DNA from 2 places in the Brevibacterium sp. OS20 genome. Region 1 is predicted to be linked to the other one. Evidence: predicted binding sites of a transcription regulator. Region 1 holds the regulator's gene; the other holds the start of a gene.
What was found. Region 1 encodes HspR, which represses chaperone genes until heat shock. Its sites were predicted from a motif close to AAGTTGAGTCNNNNNGACTCAACTT; they were not measured.
Positions count from the first base shown of each region.

Region 2: a site for HspR is predicted at 3,450-3,474, ahead of clpB (ATP-dependent chaperone ClpB). Genes of this name have one in related genera too.

Region 1 covers NZ_CM166367.1:3,557,559-3,565,502, reverse strand. Annotated here, with positions in the region: gene ACVZTU_RS15935 (alpha/beta fold hydrolase) at 1-65, opposite strand, end outside; gene dnaK (molecular chaperone DnaK) at 728-2,590, shown strand; gene ACVZTU_RS15925 (nucleotide exchange factor GrpE) at 2,590-3,264, shown strand; gene ACVZTU_RS15920 (DnaJ C-terminal domain-containing protein) at 3,446-4,462, shown strand; gene ACVZTU_RS15915 (heat shock protein transcriptional repressor HspR) at 4,477-4,917, shown strand; gene ACVZTU_RS15910 (DUF1206 domain-containing protein) at 5,067-5,942, shown strand; gene ACVZTU_RS15905 (lipoprotein 17-related variable surface protein) at 6,060-7,388, opposite strand; gene ACVZTU_RS15900 (hypothetical protein) at 7,630-7,944, opposite strand, start outside.
Region 2 covers NZ_CM166367.1:3,734,852-3,742,795, reverse strand. Annotated here, with positions in the region: gene ACVZTU_RS16700 (HTTM domain-containing protein) at 1-555, shown strand, start outside; gene clpB (ATP-dependent chaperone ClpB) at 782-3,388, opposite strand; gene ACVZTU_RS16690 (Na+/H+ antiporter) at 3,576-5,153, opposite strand; gene ACVZTU_RS16685 (enoyl-CoA hydratase) at 5,262-6,041, shown strand; gene ACVZTU_RS16680 (NAD-dependent epimerase/dehydratase family protein) at 6,075-7,007, shown strand; gene ACVZTU_RS16675 (SDR family oxidoreductase) at 7,034-7,873, opposite strand; gene ACVZTU_RS16670 (FAD-binding dehydrogenase) at 7,928-7,944, opposite strand, start outside.

The DNA.
Region 1 (7,944 bases):
TCCGGTTCCAGACCGATCCGTGCCGAGACTTCGGCAATCCCAAACAGCTCATCTCGTTCACTCATGCCTCAAGCTTCACCCCTGAACCGAGGTTCAGGTCAAACGAAGGGAATGCTGAAGGTTTGTTTGACTCTGACCTGACCCATGGTTTGGTTTCCACTCGAAGTCCGCCAACCACAATCGATCGAGTTCTAACCGGCTTTCGAACGGTATATGGTCGTTTGTGGTCGCGGACCAAAACAAACCGGGGTAGTGACGTTGACGCGCGTATGATCTGGGCGACCGGACCGGTAGTCCCTTCGAAAGTCGGGTGCTGTCCACAGCGCCCACAGTGGTGGCTACCGATGTGCCCTCCTCGGTGAGGTACATCAGTTCCGTGTCCAGCAACGTCTTCGTTGTCATGTTTCCAGCATCCTCGCACCGACATGAAACTGGGAACACCGACACGCCTCCGACGCGAAATTGAGATTCCGACACGAAATCCGAGAACCTACAGCGGCTGTCTGAAAAGAAATCCTCTCCCGCCGGAATAAAACCATCCTCAGCAAAGTTGAGTCTGGTGTACGCAACTTTGATGAGGCCGACTTGACGGTCGGAACCTCGAAGAGAATACTTGAGTCCGGTTGGCTCAATGTGTGCGGTCGAGTGGTTCTGACTCAAGAACCGGAGCCGCCCGATCGCACACATTCGAGTCGCAGGAACTCACGATCTGTAAGGAGAGAAAACTATGGCACGTGCAGTCGGAATCGACCTCGGAACCACGAACTCCGTCGTCACCGTCCTCGAGGGCGGCGACCCGAAGGTCATCGCAAACGCGGAAGGCGGTCGCACGACCCCGTCCGTCGTCGCAGTCAACAAGAACGGCGACTCCCTCGTCGGTGAGATCGCCAAGCGCCAGGCCGTCACGAACATCAAGAACACCGTCGCATCGGTCAAGCGCCACATGGGCACCGACTGGTCCACCGAGATCGGCGGCAAGAAGATGACGGCCCCCGAAGTTTCGGCCCGCATCCTCCAGAAGCTCAAGCACGACGCCGAAGAGTACCTGCAGGAGAAGGTCACCGACGCGGTGATCACCGTTCCCGCATACTTCAACGATGCTGAGCGCCAGGCAACCAAGGATGCCGGTGAGATCGCCGGCCTCAACGTCTCGCGCATCATCAACGAACCCACTGCTGCCGCTCTTGCCTACGGCCTCGAGCGCGGCAAGGAAGACGAGCTCATCCTCGTCTTCGACCTCGGTGGCGGTACCTTCGACGTCTCCCTGCTGGAAGTCGGCAAGGACGAAGACGACTTCTCCACCATTCAGGTCCGTGCGACCTCCGGTGACAACCGCCTCGGCGGTGACGACTGGGATCAGCGCATCGTCGACTGGCTGGTCGAGCAGGTCAAGAACAACTACGGCGTGGACCTGACCAAGGATGCCACCGCTCTGCAGCGCCTCAAGGAAGCCGCAGAGCAGGCCAAGAAGGAACTGTCCTCGGCCACCAGCACGAACATCTCGCTGCAGTACCTGTCGATGAGCGAGAACGGACCCATCCACCTGGATGAGACCCTCACCCGTGCGAAGTTCGAGGACCTGACCAAGGACCTCCTCGAGCGCACCAAGGCTCCGTTCCACGCAGTCATGAAGGACGCCGGTGTCTCCGTCAGCGACATCGACCACGTCGTCCTCGTGGGCGGTTCGACCCGTATGCCCGGCGTCTCCGCCGTCGTCACCGAACTCACCGGAGGCAAGGAGCCCAACAAGGGCGTCAACCCCGATGAGGTCGTCGCCATCGGCGCCGCCGTTCAGGCCGGTGTCCTCGTGGGTGAGCGCAAGGACGTCCTGCTCATCGACGTCACCCCGCTCTCGCTCGGACTCGAGACCAAGGGCGGCGTGATGACCAAGCTCATCGAGCGCAACACCCCGATCCCGACCAAGCGCTCGGAGACCTTCACCACCGCTGAGGACAACCAGCCCTCCGTGTCGATCCAGGTCTTCCAGGGTGAGCGTGAGTTCACTCGCGACAACAAGAACCTCGGCACCTTCGAGCTGACCGGTATCGCTCCGGCTCCGCGCGGTGTGCCGCAGATCGAGGTCGCCTTCGACATCGACGCCAACGGCATCGTCCACGTGTCGGCCACCGACAAGGGCACCGGCACCGAGCAGTCGATGACGATCACCGGCGGTTCCGCACTGCCGAAGGAAGACATCGACCGCATGGTCCGCGAGGCCGAGGAGCACGCAGAAGAGGACAAGAAGCGCCGTGAGGCTGCCGACGTCCGCAACAATGCGGAGAACCTCGCCTACCAGACCGAGAAGCTGCTGACCGACAATGCCGACAAGCTGCCGGAAGAGCTCAAGACCGAGATGCAGGGCGATGTCGACGCCGTCAAGGAAGCCCTCAAGGGTGAAGACGACGACGCCGTGAAGAGCGCCTACGACAAGCTCGTGGAGAACCAGCAGAAGATCGGCGAAGCCATCTACAGCCAGCAGGGCGGTGCCGAAGGCGCCGAAGCTGCCGGTGAAGGCGCAGCCGATGCGAGCGCAGACGACGATGTCGTCGACGCCGAAGTTGTCGACGATGAGGATGAGGAGAAGAAGTAATGACTGCCGAGGGCAACGACAAGTCGTCCGAGGAGCCAGGCTTCACCTTCAGTGACAAGCGCCGGGTCGATCCGAACACCGGTGAGGTCCGTCCCGAGGCCGACGCCCAGTCGGCCTCGGCCGGGGCCGGCGAGGAGCCGACCGCGGACCCGAATGCCGAACAGGCTGCCGCGGCCGATGCCAGCGACCTCGGTGTGGACATCCCGTCCGATGCCTCGGGTCTCGAGGACATCGAGCCGGAGGCCGAGCCCGAACCGGGTTCTGAGGCAGCGGGATACCTGGCCGACCTCAAGCGCATCAACGCCGAATATGCGGCCTACCGGATGCGGGCCGACCGCGAACGTGAGCGTGCGGCGCTCGGCGGCACGATCAAGGTCGTCGAGGCCCTGATTCCCGTGCTCGACGAGGTCAAGCTCGCTCGCGACAACGGCGATGTCACCGGGCCCTTCGAGACCCACGTGAACAAGCTCGTCGAATCGCTGAACAAGCTCGGCGTCGAACAGTACGGAGAGGTCGGCGACGAGTTCGATCCGAACATCCACGAGGCGCTCATGCAGCAGCCTTCGGATGAGGTCGAGAATCCGACGCTCTTCCTGGTCATGCAGCCGGGCTACCGGATCGGGGAGCGCATCATCCGCGCCGCCCGCGTCGGTGTCCAGCAGCCGGAGGACTGAGCAGCGACCATGATCGCCGAGGCGGCCGCCCGCCCCGCACGCCGGTTCACCGACGTGCGGGGCCGGGGAACCGCCTCGGCGGCGGTCCGGATCTTCGGGGCATCGCCCCGGGGATGCGGATTGTGAGAGGACAAGTGAATACCCTGATGACAGGATTGATTGGAAGGAAAGGAGGTGCCAGGTGAATACCGGACCTCAGAATGATTGGTTCGACAAGGACTTCTACAAAACCCTCGGCGTCTCCAAGGATGCTTCCGACGCCGAGATCAAGAAGGCTTATCGCAAGCTCGCGCGCAAGTATCACCCGGACGCCAACCCCGGTGATGAGAAGGCCGAGGAGAAGTTCAAGGAGATCGGCCAGGCCCACCAGGTGCTCTCCGACAAGGAATCCCGGGCCCAGTACGATCAGGTCCGTGCCATGGGCGGCGGCGCCAGGTTCAGCGCCGGTTCCGGTGGACCCGGCGGGGCTGCCGGCGGCGGATTCGACGACGTGTTCTCCGACCTCTTCGGAGGCGGCGGACGCACCCGGACCCGCACGACCTACGGCGGTGGGGGAGACGTTCCCCCGGACCTGGCGGATCTGCTCGGCGGATTCGGCGGAGGCTTCGGCGGTGGCGGCGGATACGGCGGCTACCAGCCTCCGGTCAAGGGCGGCGACATCAAGTCGAGCACGACGCTGTCGTTCACCGAAGCCATCGACGGCGCCTCGGTGAAGCTGAACATGCCCGGCGGGAAGCCGCTGACCGTGCGCACCCCGATCGGGGTCAAGGACGGACAGAAGATCCGCCTGGCCGGCAAGGGCAAGGCCAGCCCCAACGGCGGCGAGCCCGGAGACGTCATCCTCACCGTGCACGTGAGCCCGCACCCGGTCTTCACCCGCGATGGTGACAACCTGCGGATGGATCTGCCGATCAGCTTCGACGAGGCGGCCCTCGGCGCCGAGGTCAAGGTGCCGACTCTGGGCGGGATGCCCGTCAAGGTCAAGGTCGCACCGGGTACACCGTCGGGACGGACCCTGCGCGTGCGGGGCAAAGGTGTGAAGACGAAGAAGGGCACCGGCGATCTGCTGGCGACAGTCGAGATCGTGGCGCCGAAGAACCTGTCCAAGGAAGCCAAGCAAGCGGTCGAGTCGTTCAAGGCCGCCACTGAAGGTGAGGACCCACGCGCCGGCTTGCTGGACAAAGCCAAGGCCAGCTGAGGTGGTGAATCACAATGCACATTTCATCGAGTGCGGCGGTGTATGTCATCTCGGTGGCCGCGGATCTGGCGGGCATGCACCCGCAGACGCTGCGGCAGTATGACCGACTGGGTCTCGTCTCTCCGGAACGCACTGCGGGCCGGGGCCGGCGTTATTCCGGGAAGGACATCGCCAAGCTGCGACTGATCCAGCAGCTGTCGCAGGACGAGGGAGTCAACCTCGTCGGGATCAAGAAGATCATCGACCTGCAGAATCAGGTCGATGCGCTCAAGAGCCGCAACGAGGAGCTTGAGGACGAGGTTCGGGCACGCCGGTCGGTGCAGGAACGCGATGCGCGTGTCTTCGCGGCCGGAACCGTGGGCGGAGACGTCGTCTCGATCTCGAGGGGACGACGCCCACAGGGTCGCCCTGAGCCGGGAGCTCTGGTGCTGTACAACCGGTACCGACGCGGCTGATCCTGACGAGGCCCGACTGGGACGCTGAGAACAGCGTCGAGGCGGAGTGCGAACCGAACTTTCGGTGCGCACTCCGCCTTTTCGCGTTGCTCGACGAATCCAGTTCATTGCGGCGCAGAAAAGTACACGTGTTGTGCGACACTGACTCTGTGAACGAGAAAGAGAAGGTTCGACAGGTCGCCGACAGTGCCGATTCGGCGGCTCAGGAAGCCGCGGACAGCCGCTGGTTCGAGCGTGTGGCCCGCGCGGGCTTCATTGCCAATGGGTTGGTCCACGCGATCCTCGGTGCGACGGCCGTGACGATCGGCCTGGGGCAGGGCGGCGGCGAAGCCGACCAGGCCGGAGCGGTCGGACAGATCGCTTCACAGCCCTTCGGCCTGGTGCTGATCGTGATCTGCTTCCTCGGCTGTGCGCTGATGGCGTTGTGGTGCTTGGTCAACGCGTTCTTCGGTGCGTCGTCGCTGCGCGGTGCCGGAACTCGCGACCCGCAGGAGAAGCAGGGGAGGAAACAGTGGATCGACTTCTTCTCGACGGTCGGTTCTGCCATTGCCTATGTTGTGGTTGCCGCGACCTTCTCCCAGTTCGTCTTCGGCGGAGGATCGGACTCGGGCAAAGTGAGCTCACAGGCCTCGACGACCGTGGCGAAGGCCCCGGGCGGACTGTATATCCTCATGGCTGCCGGCGCCGTGATTGCGCTCATCGGCATCGTGTTCTGTATCAATGGTCTGCGCCGGAAGTGGAAAGATGAGCTTCGTCGGCCGCGCAGCGCGTTCACCCGCTTCCTCGTCGGATTCACCGGTGTTGTCGGGTATCTGGGCAAAGGTGCGACGCTGCTGTCGGTGGGCATCCTCATCGTGGTGTCTGCGGCGACCGGTGATCCGGAGGAGTTCACTGGTATCGACGGTGCGCTCAAGGGCATGCGCGATCAGCCGTTCGGGCCGTATCTGCTGTTGGCCGTGGGTCTCGGCCTGGTCCTCTACGGGGTCTTCCTCGCCCTGCGCTCGAGGTACGACCGCATGGAATGAGCTGTCTTCTGCTTTGTTGCAGCGAAAAGAAGAAGGGCGCGAACCCAACTGGGTTCGCGCCCTTCTTCGACTCACGCCCGCCTCAGTCGAGCCGGCATGTTCTCAAGTCGGTCGCTATCAGATCTCAGCGGGATCTTTGGCAACCTTCTTGCGGCGCATGGTCATGGCGACTGCAACTCCACCGATGAGGAGGAGGCCGGCGCCGCCGACCAGGCCGGTCAGCTCGGTACCGGTGCGGGGCAGGTCGCCGCCGTTGCCGGCGTCTCCGTTGTCGCCATCATCGTTTCCGCCGTTACCGTCTTCATTGCCGTCGCCGCCACCGGCGTTCGGGTCTTCCTCGACCGAGAAGTCACCGGTCAGTTCGTCATCGCCGCAGGTGACGGTGACGTCGTATTCGCCGACGTAGGCCGATGCGTTGGAGGCGCTGGTGCCATAGACGTTGACGTTGGCCTTGCCTTCGTCGTCAGCCTGGACGGTCTTGTCGAAGGCGGTGACGCTCGACTCGCCCTTGGGATTGACGAGGAAGCGGACGTCTTCACCGGGTTCGCAGTTCTCGACGGCGAGGGTAACGCCCTTGTCTTCCTTGACGAAGTCAGCAGGCGTGATCGACTCGGGGGAGACGGTCAGCTTGGCTTCTTCAACCGGAGCGGTGGGCTCTTCGGTTTCGTCTTCGGTGATGACGAAGTCCTGAGCCGGGGAGTTGGTTTCCGACTCCTGGTCGACGCCCCAGACGGAGTAGTCGCCGGCCGGAAGCGCCTCGTCGCCCTCAAACTTCAGGGTTGCGGAGATCTTTCCTTCGTCGTCGGCTTCGACTTCATTGGTCGCGAACGGCGACGTTGCGTTGCCGCCGACGACGGTGACCTTGCTGTTCGGGGTGAAGCCCTCACCGGTGACCTTGATGCCGTTCTCTGCGAACTCGCTCTCCGTGAACTTGTCGGCGTTGAGCGAGACCTTCGGGTCGACCTCGGGAGCCTCGGGCTCGTCTGTGTCGTCGACGACGGAGAAGCTCAGCCCGTCATAGGTGCGCTCCTCGCCATCGCGAGTGATCGTGACGGAGAAATCGACCTTGCCGTTCTCGATGTCTTCGGCGGGCTGAGTCGAGTAGATGTTGTATTCGAAGGTATCGCCCTCAGCAGTTCCGGCTTCGCCGGTGAGCGAATCCGAGATCTTGTCTCCGGCTTCAAGACCGGTGATCGTGACGACGATTCCCTTGTCCTTGTTGGCGAGGTCCTCGGCGGTGATCTCCTTGGGGGAGGTTGTCACCTTCGCTTCGATGGCCTGCGCCTCAGCCTCAGGCGACTCCGAAGGAGTGCTCTCCTGGGCGTCGCCGGAGTTCTTGACGACAGTGTGCGAGTAGCTGTCCGAACCGGGAGCAGCGATGACTGGGGATGCGGCCAGGCCGGTGATGGCGATGGCCACCGCGGGGGCGAGGGCGAGCTTCTTCATGTATTTCCTTAGAAAATTACAGCTGGGTGTGAAGTATTACGAATGTAACAGTAATGCAACATTCACCACACACATAGTTGTGGTCGTTTTGTTCAGCACTGACGTCGGCTCTGTTGCAGAGTTCATTCTTCATTCACCCTGAACACCCGGTTCGTCACAGACTGCAGAACAGAAGGAGGGGCGGCTCAGCGTGTGCTGAGCCGCCCCTCCCTCTCGATTCAGGTCATCCGCCTGGCTCGGATCAGAAGCTCGTCGGAGTCTGTCCGAACTTGTTCTTGCGGCCGGTCAGTGCGATCGCGGCACCACCGACGAGGAGGAGCAGGGCTCCCGTCGTCAGTCCACCGAGGTCGGCACCGGTGCGAGGCAGCTGACTGCCGTCATCTCCACCGCCGTTGCCGGCATTGCCGTTGTCCCCGCCGTCAGATCCGCCGCCATTGGCGCCTTCGGTAACTGTGAAGGAGTCTTTCATGGTGTCGTCGCCGCAAGTTGCGGTTGCGGTGTACGCACCGACGTAGGCGGAGACATCCGACGAGGTGCCGAAGACGTTGACCGAGGC
Region 2 (7,944 bases), 180 kb from region 1:
AATCTCGCCATCGTCGTGCTCGCGTTCCAGGTGTGCGCAATCTACATGTCCGGCGGTCTGTACAAGGCCGGAGGCGAGGCCTGGCAGCACGGATTCGCCGTGTACAACCCGCTGCACACTCAGCAGTTCGGCACGTGGCCGGTGCTGTCGGACCTGATGACGGCGTGGGGGCCGATGGTCGTAGCGATCTCGTGGGGATCGATCCTCTTCCAGTGCGCCTTCCCGTTCATGCTGTTCAACCGCTACACCCGCATCATCGCGCTGCTGGGCATCCTGTCCTTCCACTTGGGCATCGCGCTGCTCATGGGCCTGCCGTGGTTCTCGCTGACGATGATCGCCGTCGATGCGATCTTCATCCGCGACCGTTCATTCGCGAAGGTCAGCGCCTATCTGCGGCATTGGTGGACCTCATCGGCCCCGCGGGGTGCTGGTGGGGATGGTGGTGGTTCCGCCGGTGGCCGCGGCGGTTCGGGTGCTCGCGGTGGTTCGGGTGCTGCCAAGGGCGGGTCTGCGAAGACTCGTACGCGGTCGTCCGCAGGCTCTCGCGGCAAGTAACCGTCGCGCATAGCGCTCAGCAACCGGCAGATGCTGAAATGGGACACCCTGCTCTGAAATTCTCACCGAAGAAAGTGAGCGATCCAGAGCAGGGTGTCCCATTTCTGTGCTGTGCCGCGCTGCGGTCAGCGAAACAGCCCAGTTTGAGTTGAATAGCCCATGTTCAAATAGGTGCTATTCAACTCAAACTGGGCTGATTCCGCGCAGCACGCCCCAGCCGGGAGCCTTACCGCTTGGGGCGCAGCTCCAGGCCGGTGGCCTCGGGGTCTTCGGGCAGGTTGACGACCACGGTGTCCCCGTCGACGATGTCGCCGGCGAGCAGAGCGCGGGCCAGCTTGTCGCCGATCTCGCGCTGGACCAGCCTGCGCAGCGGCCGGGCACCGAACGCCGGATCGTAGCCTTCGAGCGCCAACCAGTCCTCGGCTCCCTGAGTGACCTCGAGCGAGACACGACGGTCGGAGAGCCGGCGCGACATGTGCGAGATCTGCAGATCGACGATCGACGCGAGTTCGGTCTGGCTGAGCGCGTCGAAGAGCACGATGTCATCGAGACGGTTGAGGAACTCGGGCTTGAACGTCGCATGCACGACATCGAGCACCTTGCTCCGCTGCTCCTCGGTCGACAGGCTCTTGTCGACGAGGAACTGCGAACCGAGGTTCGAGGTCAGGATCAGGATGGTGTTCCTGAAGTCGACCGTGCGTCCCTGACCGTCGGTGAGCCGACCGTCATCGAGGACCTGCAGCAGGATGTCGAACACGGACGGGTGCGCCTTCTCGACCTCGTCGAGCAGCACGACGGAGTACGGGCGACGGCGGACCGCCTCGGTGAGTTGGCCGCCCTCGTCGTATCCGACGTAGCCCGGAGGGGCACCGACGAGGCGGGACACGGTGTGCTTCTCACCGTATTCGCTCATATCGATCCTGATCAGGGCCTTCTCGTCGTCGAAGAGGAAGTCCGCGAGCGACTTCGCGAGCTCCGTCTTGCCGACGCCGGTGGGTCCGAGGAACAGGAACGAACCGGTCGGGCGATCCGGGTCGGCGACCCCGGCCCGCGAACGGCGGATGGCGTCGGAGACCGCGGCGACGGCGTTCTTCTGCCCGATGAGACGCTCACCGAGGATGCCCTCGGCTCCCAGCAGCTTCTCGACCTCGCCCTGGACGAGGCGTCCGGCGGGGATGCCCGTCCACGAGGAGACCACCTCGGCGATGTCGTTGCTCGAGACCTTGTCCGAGACCATCTGATCGGAATTCGCTCCCGCCTCGGCCTGGGCCTCGGCGGCTTCGGCCTCGGCGATCTCCTTCTGCACGGCAGGGATCTCGCCGTAGAGCAGACGGGATGCGGTCTCGAGGTCCGTGTCGCGCTGAGCCTTCTCGGCGGCCGAACGCAGCTCGTCGAGCTTCGTCTTCAGCTCACCGACCCGGTTGAGGCCGGCACGCTGGGACTCCCAGGTGGCCTCGAGTCCGCGCAGCTCCTCCTCCTTGTCGGCGAGATCGGCGCGCAGGGCGCTCAACCGCTCGATCGACGCGGAGTCTGTCTCCTTGGCCAGGGCCATGTCCTCCATCTTCAGGCGGTCCACGGCGCGGCGGAGCTCATCGATCTCGACCGGAGCCGAATCGATCTCCATCCGCAGGCGGGAAGCCGCCTCGTCGACGAGGTCGATGGCCTTGTCCGGCAGCTGCCTGCCGGTGATGTACCGGTTCGACATCGTTGCGGCCGCGACCAGGGCGCCGTCGTTGATCGAGACCTTGTGGTGAGCTTCGTAGCGTTCCTTGAGCCCGCGCAGAATCGCGATCGTGTCCTCGACGCTGGGCTCACCGACGAAGACCTGCTGGAACCGGCGCTCCAGAGCGGGATCCTTCTCGATGTTCTCGCGGTATTCGTCCAACGTGGTGGCACCGATCATCCGCAGCTCACCGCGGGCGAGCATCGGCTTGAGCATATTGCCTGCGTCCATCGAGGAGTCTCCGCCGGCACCGGCACCGACGATCGTGTGGAGCTCGTCGATGAAGGTGATGATCCGACCGTCGGCGTTCTTGATCTCCTCGAGCACGGCCTTGAACCGCTCCTCGAACTCACCGCGGTACTTCGCGCCGGCGACCATGGCGGACAGGTCGAGGCTGATGAGCGTCTTGTCGCGCAGCGATTCGGGCACGTCTCCGGCCACGATCCGCTGGGCCAGGCCTTCGACGACGGAGGTCTTGCCGACGCCGGGTTCACCGATGAGAACGGGGTTGTTCTTCGTCCTCCGCGAGAGCACCTGGACGACGCGGCGAACCTCTTTGTCGCGGCCGATCACCGGGTCGAGCTTGCCTTCCCGGGCGACGGCGGTGAGATCGATGCCGAACTTCTCCAGCGACTGCATCGTCTCCTCGGGGTTCTCCGAAGTGACCTTCTTTCCGGCACGCAGTTCGGGCAGGGCCGCGAGCAGCGCGTCCCTGTTGGCCCCATTCGCGCGCAGCGCCTCACCGGCGCCGTCCTTGCCGGCCGCAGCGGCGAGCAGCAGGTGTTCGGTCGAGACGAACTGGTCGCCGAGGGCCGTCATCTCCTCCTGCGCGAGGTTCATCATCTCCAGGCCGGCGCGGGAGAGTCCCGGCTGGCTGACGGTGGAACCGCTGACGGTGGGGAATCCGCTGATCACGGACTCGATGGACCGCAGCACGGTCTGCGGCTCAGCACCGACCTTCGTCAGCAGGGTCGCGGCGAGCGAATCGGGCTGGCCGAGCAGGGCCGCGACGAGGTGGGCCGGTTCGATCTGATTGTTCTTCCGGGCGACGACGTCGTTGACCGCAGTCTGCAGCGCCTCCCGGGATTTGGTTGTCATCTGTGCGTCCATGTACGCATCTCCTTCTCAAATTCTGTGCTGATTTCAGCTCTCGAAAAGAACAACACCGGCAAAGTTGAGTCTATTCCGCTCAACTTTGAAAATCGAGAAGAACTTCGCCGAGGCGGCCCGCCCGGATACGTGTCCCTGTCCAGCCGGGACCGGCCCGGAAACCTGCCCGGCCGGGACTAGCCCGGCCCTACCTCGTGATGACCGACTGGAGGTCGAAGCGGTGGAGCACGCGGTCGGCGATCTCCGGATCGGTGCCGCGTTCGCGCCGGGCCTTGAGCACCTCGGCGCGCGCGGACTGCATGGCCTTCTTCTGCACGGCCAGCATCTGCTCCCGGTGTTCCTTGAACGCCATCGCCTGCTCCGAGCTCGCCTGGTCATCGGTGGTTCCGCTGAGCTGATCGTGCAGGACTTTGAACCTCGCCCGCAGGGGTTCGATGACGTCGTCGGGCAGACTGTCATCGTTCTTGATCTCGCGCATCGCAGCCTTGTAGGCACGCAGAGCGATGTCCCTGGTCGCCTGATGTTCCTTCTCCGCCTCGTCGTCGATGCCGAGGAGAGCGACGACGGTCGGAAAGCTCAGGCCCGCCAGCACCAGAGTGAGCAGCAGGACCACCGCGGCCGCGACGACGACATAGGACCGCCCGGGGAACGGGGCACCGGAACTCGTCGTGGCCGGGATCGACAGCGCCAAGGCGACCGTGGCGAGGCCGCGCATCCCGCCCCAGGTCATCAGCGTGGCATCGCGGACGCTCAAAGGTGCGGCATCCGGATCCTCCTCGCGTCTCTTGCGTTCGATGACAGTGCCGAGCAGCAGCCAGACGAAGCGGACGGCGACGACGATGAGAGCGATGAGCGCGCCGACGAGCAGCGCTCGCCCGAGGTCGGCGTGTTCGGATTCGACGATGAGACGCAGATCGAGGCCGATGAGTCCGAAGGCGATTCCGGTGATGAGCATCTCGAGGACCTGCCACGTCGAGTTCTGCGTCACCCGCTCCGCCGAGTTCCCCTCGACATCGCGGCGCCGCACTTCGAGGGCGGCCACGACGACGGCGATGACCCCGCTGGCGTGGAAGTGCTCGGCCACGAGGTAGACGCCGAAGGGCAGGACGAGCATGAGGGAGGACCGAGCGATCGTGTGATCGATCTTCTCCATCACCCACCAGGCGGCGAAGGACAGCACCAGGCCGACGATGATCGCCACGACGGCGGAGACGACGAACGACACGGCCAGATCTGCGTAGTCCACCTCGGTGCCGGCCAATACTGCGGCCATTGCGGTCTGGAAGATGACCAGGGAGGCGGCATCGTTGAACAGACCTTCGCTCTGCAGGGTCGACATGATGCGGCGGGGGATCGACACGGTGCTGGCCACGGCTTCGACAGCGACCGGGTCGGGTGGGGCGAGCATGGCGCCGAGCGCGATGGCCGCGGCGATGGTGATTCCGGGGACGAGGAAGACCGCGGACCCGGCGACGGCGGCCACGGTCACACCGACGAGAGCCACGGACATGCCGAGGATCGTGCGCCACCGGATCGCGAACAGCGCCCACGATGTCTTCTGTGCGGCGGCGAAGAGCAGGGGCGGCAGGAAGAGAGGGAGGACGAGCTCCGGATCGATGGCCACCTCGGCGAAGGTGGGGATGAACGCACCGGCGATGCCGATGAGGACCATGAGCGCCGGCCACGGGAGCTTGAGCTTCTGCCCCAATCCGACCACCACCGAGGTGGCGGCACCGAATCCGATGATCATCAGCAGTGTGGTCATGCCAGTCCCTCCGAATCGCTCCCACCGGGGCAGATGTGTCCGGAGGCGGGCGGAAATCGTCTGCGCAGATTCCGCGCCGGGCCCGGCGACCTTTGGCAGAATGAGGCTATGTCGGAATCAATTGTATTCGCGCAGCTCGACGACGGAGTCGCCTCCGTGACGATCAACCGGCCGTCCACGCGCAACGCACTGTCGCGTGAGGTCATGGAAGACCTCATCGACACCCTCACCGAGGTGGCCGACCGCACCGATGTGCGCGCGGTCATCCTCATCACCGCCGGTCATGTGTTCAGCTCCGGTCATGACCTCACCGAGATCCGCGGGGCGGATCTGGAGACGCAGCAGACCACGTTCGACGCCTGTGCCCGACTGATGCAGGTCATCCGATCCATCCCACAGCCGGTCATCGCGCAGGTGCAGGGTGTGGCCACGGCGGCCGGCTGCCAGCTGGTGGCGACCTGCGATCTGGCCGTTGCCGCCGAGTCCGCCAGATTCGCAACTCCGGGAGTGAAGATCGGTCTGTTCTGTTCGACTCCGATGGTGGCCCTCTCCCGTGCGGTGCCGGCGAAGCAGGCGATGCGGATGCTGCTGACCGGTGATTTCGTGACCGCCGAGGATGCGCTGAAGTTCGGTCTCGTCTCCGATGTCGTCGCCGACGCCGACCTCGAGTCCGCCACCTTGGAATTGGCTCTCAAGGTCGCGTCCGCCTCGTCGGCTACAGTTGCTCTAGGAAAGGCCGCGTTCTACGAACAGCGGGAGCTGCCTGTGGCTGATGCCTATGCGCGGATGTCGCAGGTGATGGCGGACAATGCCGTCGCGGCCGATGCGCAGGAGGGGATCGACGCCTTTCTGACGAAGAGGGAGCCGCAGTGGCAGCACCGTCGCTGAGGCGGTGGATGTGAAGATGAGAGAGGGAACGTCGTGGCGGTGATAGTGACCGGAGCCAGCGGCTTCATCGGTGGTGCCATTGCACGGGCGCTCGTCGAAAGGGGCGAAACGGTCTACGCGCTGTGCCGGCGAGATCCCGAGATCCCCGGGGTGAACTTCCAGGACTGGGACATCACCGAACCCGCGTCCGCCGCGGTGACCTCGTTGGCCAAGAATGTGACCGCGGTCTTCCACTGTGCCGGAATCGCCTCCGTCAGCGCCGATGACGACGCTCTCTATGACGTGAAGGTGACGGGCACGCGCAATGTCCTCGACGCCTTCCCGACGGCTCGCATCGTCCATGTGTCCTCGACGACGGTGTACTCCGAGTCCGAACCCCACGCAGAGCTGTGGGAGGAGGCCGGGCCGAAGGACCCCAACGACTTCGACGACGCGTACTCTCGCACCCATGCTCTCGCCGAGCAGCTCGTCATGAGGCTCCGTCCCGATGCTGCGATCCTGCGTCCTGCGGCTGTCTACGGTCCGGGGGAGACGATGCTCATGCCGTTCCTGTCGCGGATGTCGAAGAAGGGTGTGCTGCGGCTGCCCGGCGGCGGACGACAGAAGATCACCCTGACGCATGTCGGCAATGTGGTGCGGGCAGCGCTCGCCTGCCTCGACGTGCCTTCGGCGGCGGGTCCCTTCAATATCGGTGACCCGATTCCGTACCGGCTCAAAGAGGCTGTGGTCACTCACTTTGCTCGGATGGGCTATGACCAGGTCGTCATCGAGGGTGTCGCGAAGGACAAGGCGCTGGTGTCGGCGAAGCTGGGACTCAAGATCAAGGGCGTGTTCAAGCGCGGGGACCGAGCGAAGCTCTTCCTCGTCAGATACCTGCAGTCGGATCGGACGTACAACCTGTCCCGGCAGCAGCGGGTGCTCGGCATCTCGACCACCCAACACCTCATCCCGTCCCGCCTGCAGTAGGGCGGCTGGGAACGGACCGCCTGCGCTCACCGCTTCAGACCGTGCTGGGCGGCGACGATCTTCGACAGGAGTTCGCGCGGAAGTGCGCGCTTGAGCAGAAACGGAAGCGGTGCCCTGCTGCCGACGGCGTAGAACTCTCGCGGCCTCGGCGCGACCATCGCATCGACGATCGTGGCGGCGACCTTCTCAGCAGGAATGCCTCCGCGTTCGTTGGCATCGAGATGCTCGAGCATCGTCGTGACGTCGTCCGTATAGGGTGAGCCCTCCTCGAGGTACTTCGTCCGCCGCAGCCCGATTCCCGTGGCGATCGAACCCGGTTCGACGGTGCTCACCCACACACCGAAGGGTGAAAGCTCCTGCCGTGCCGCCGTGGCGAAAGTACGCAGAGCCGCCTTCGCCGCTGAATACGAACTGCGGTGGGCCAAGGGAAAGCTGCCGAGCATCGACCCGACCATGATGATGCGCCCCCGGCCGCGCGCACGCATACCGGGCAGAACGAGCTGGCTCAGCCGAACGGGTCCGAACACGTTGGTGCGGAAGAGTCGCTCAATGGCCTCGGCCGGCAGCTCTTCGAACGGACCCGACTGGCTCTCACCGGCGTTGTTGATGAGCACATCGATGTCGTCGAGCAGGCCGAGATCCTCGAGTTCCTCTGCCAGGGCGACCGGACCATCCGGGTCGGCCAGATCGAGTCGCAGATACCGGACACCGGGGATCCGCTCGGCAGGTGCGAGGCGGTCTGGGTTCCGGCTGGTCGTCAGTACCGTGCAGCCCTTCGCCGCCAGCGCCTCGGCGAGGGCTCGGCCGATGCCCGAGGTGCCGCCCGTGACAAGGATGGTGAGGTCTGCCTGCGCGGTGGTGGTCATGTGTGTTCTCCATCGTTGGGTGCGGATGAGGTTTGCGGGTGTCCAGGCGTCGCCTCAAGACTCACCTGCGC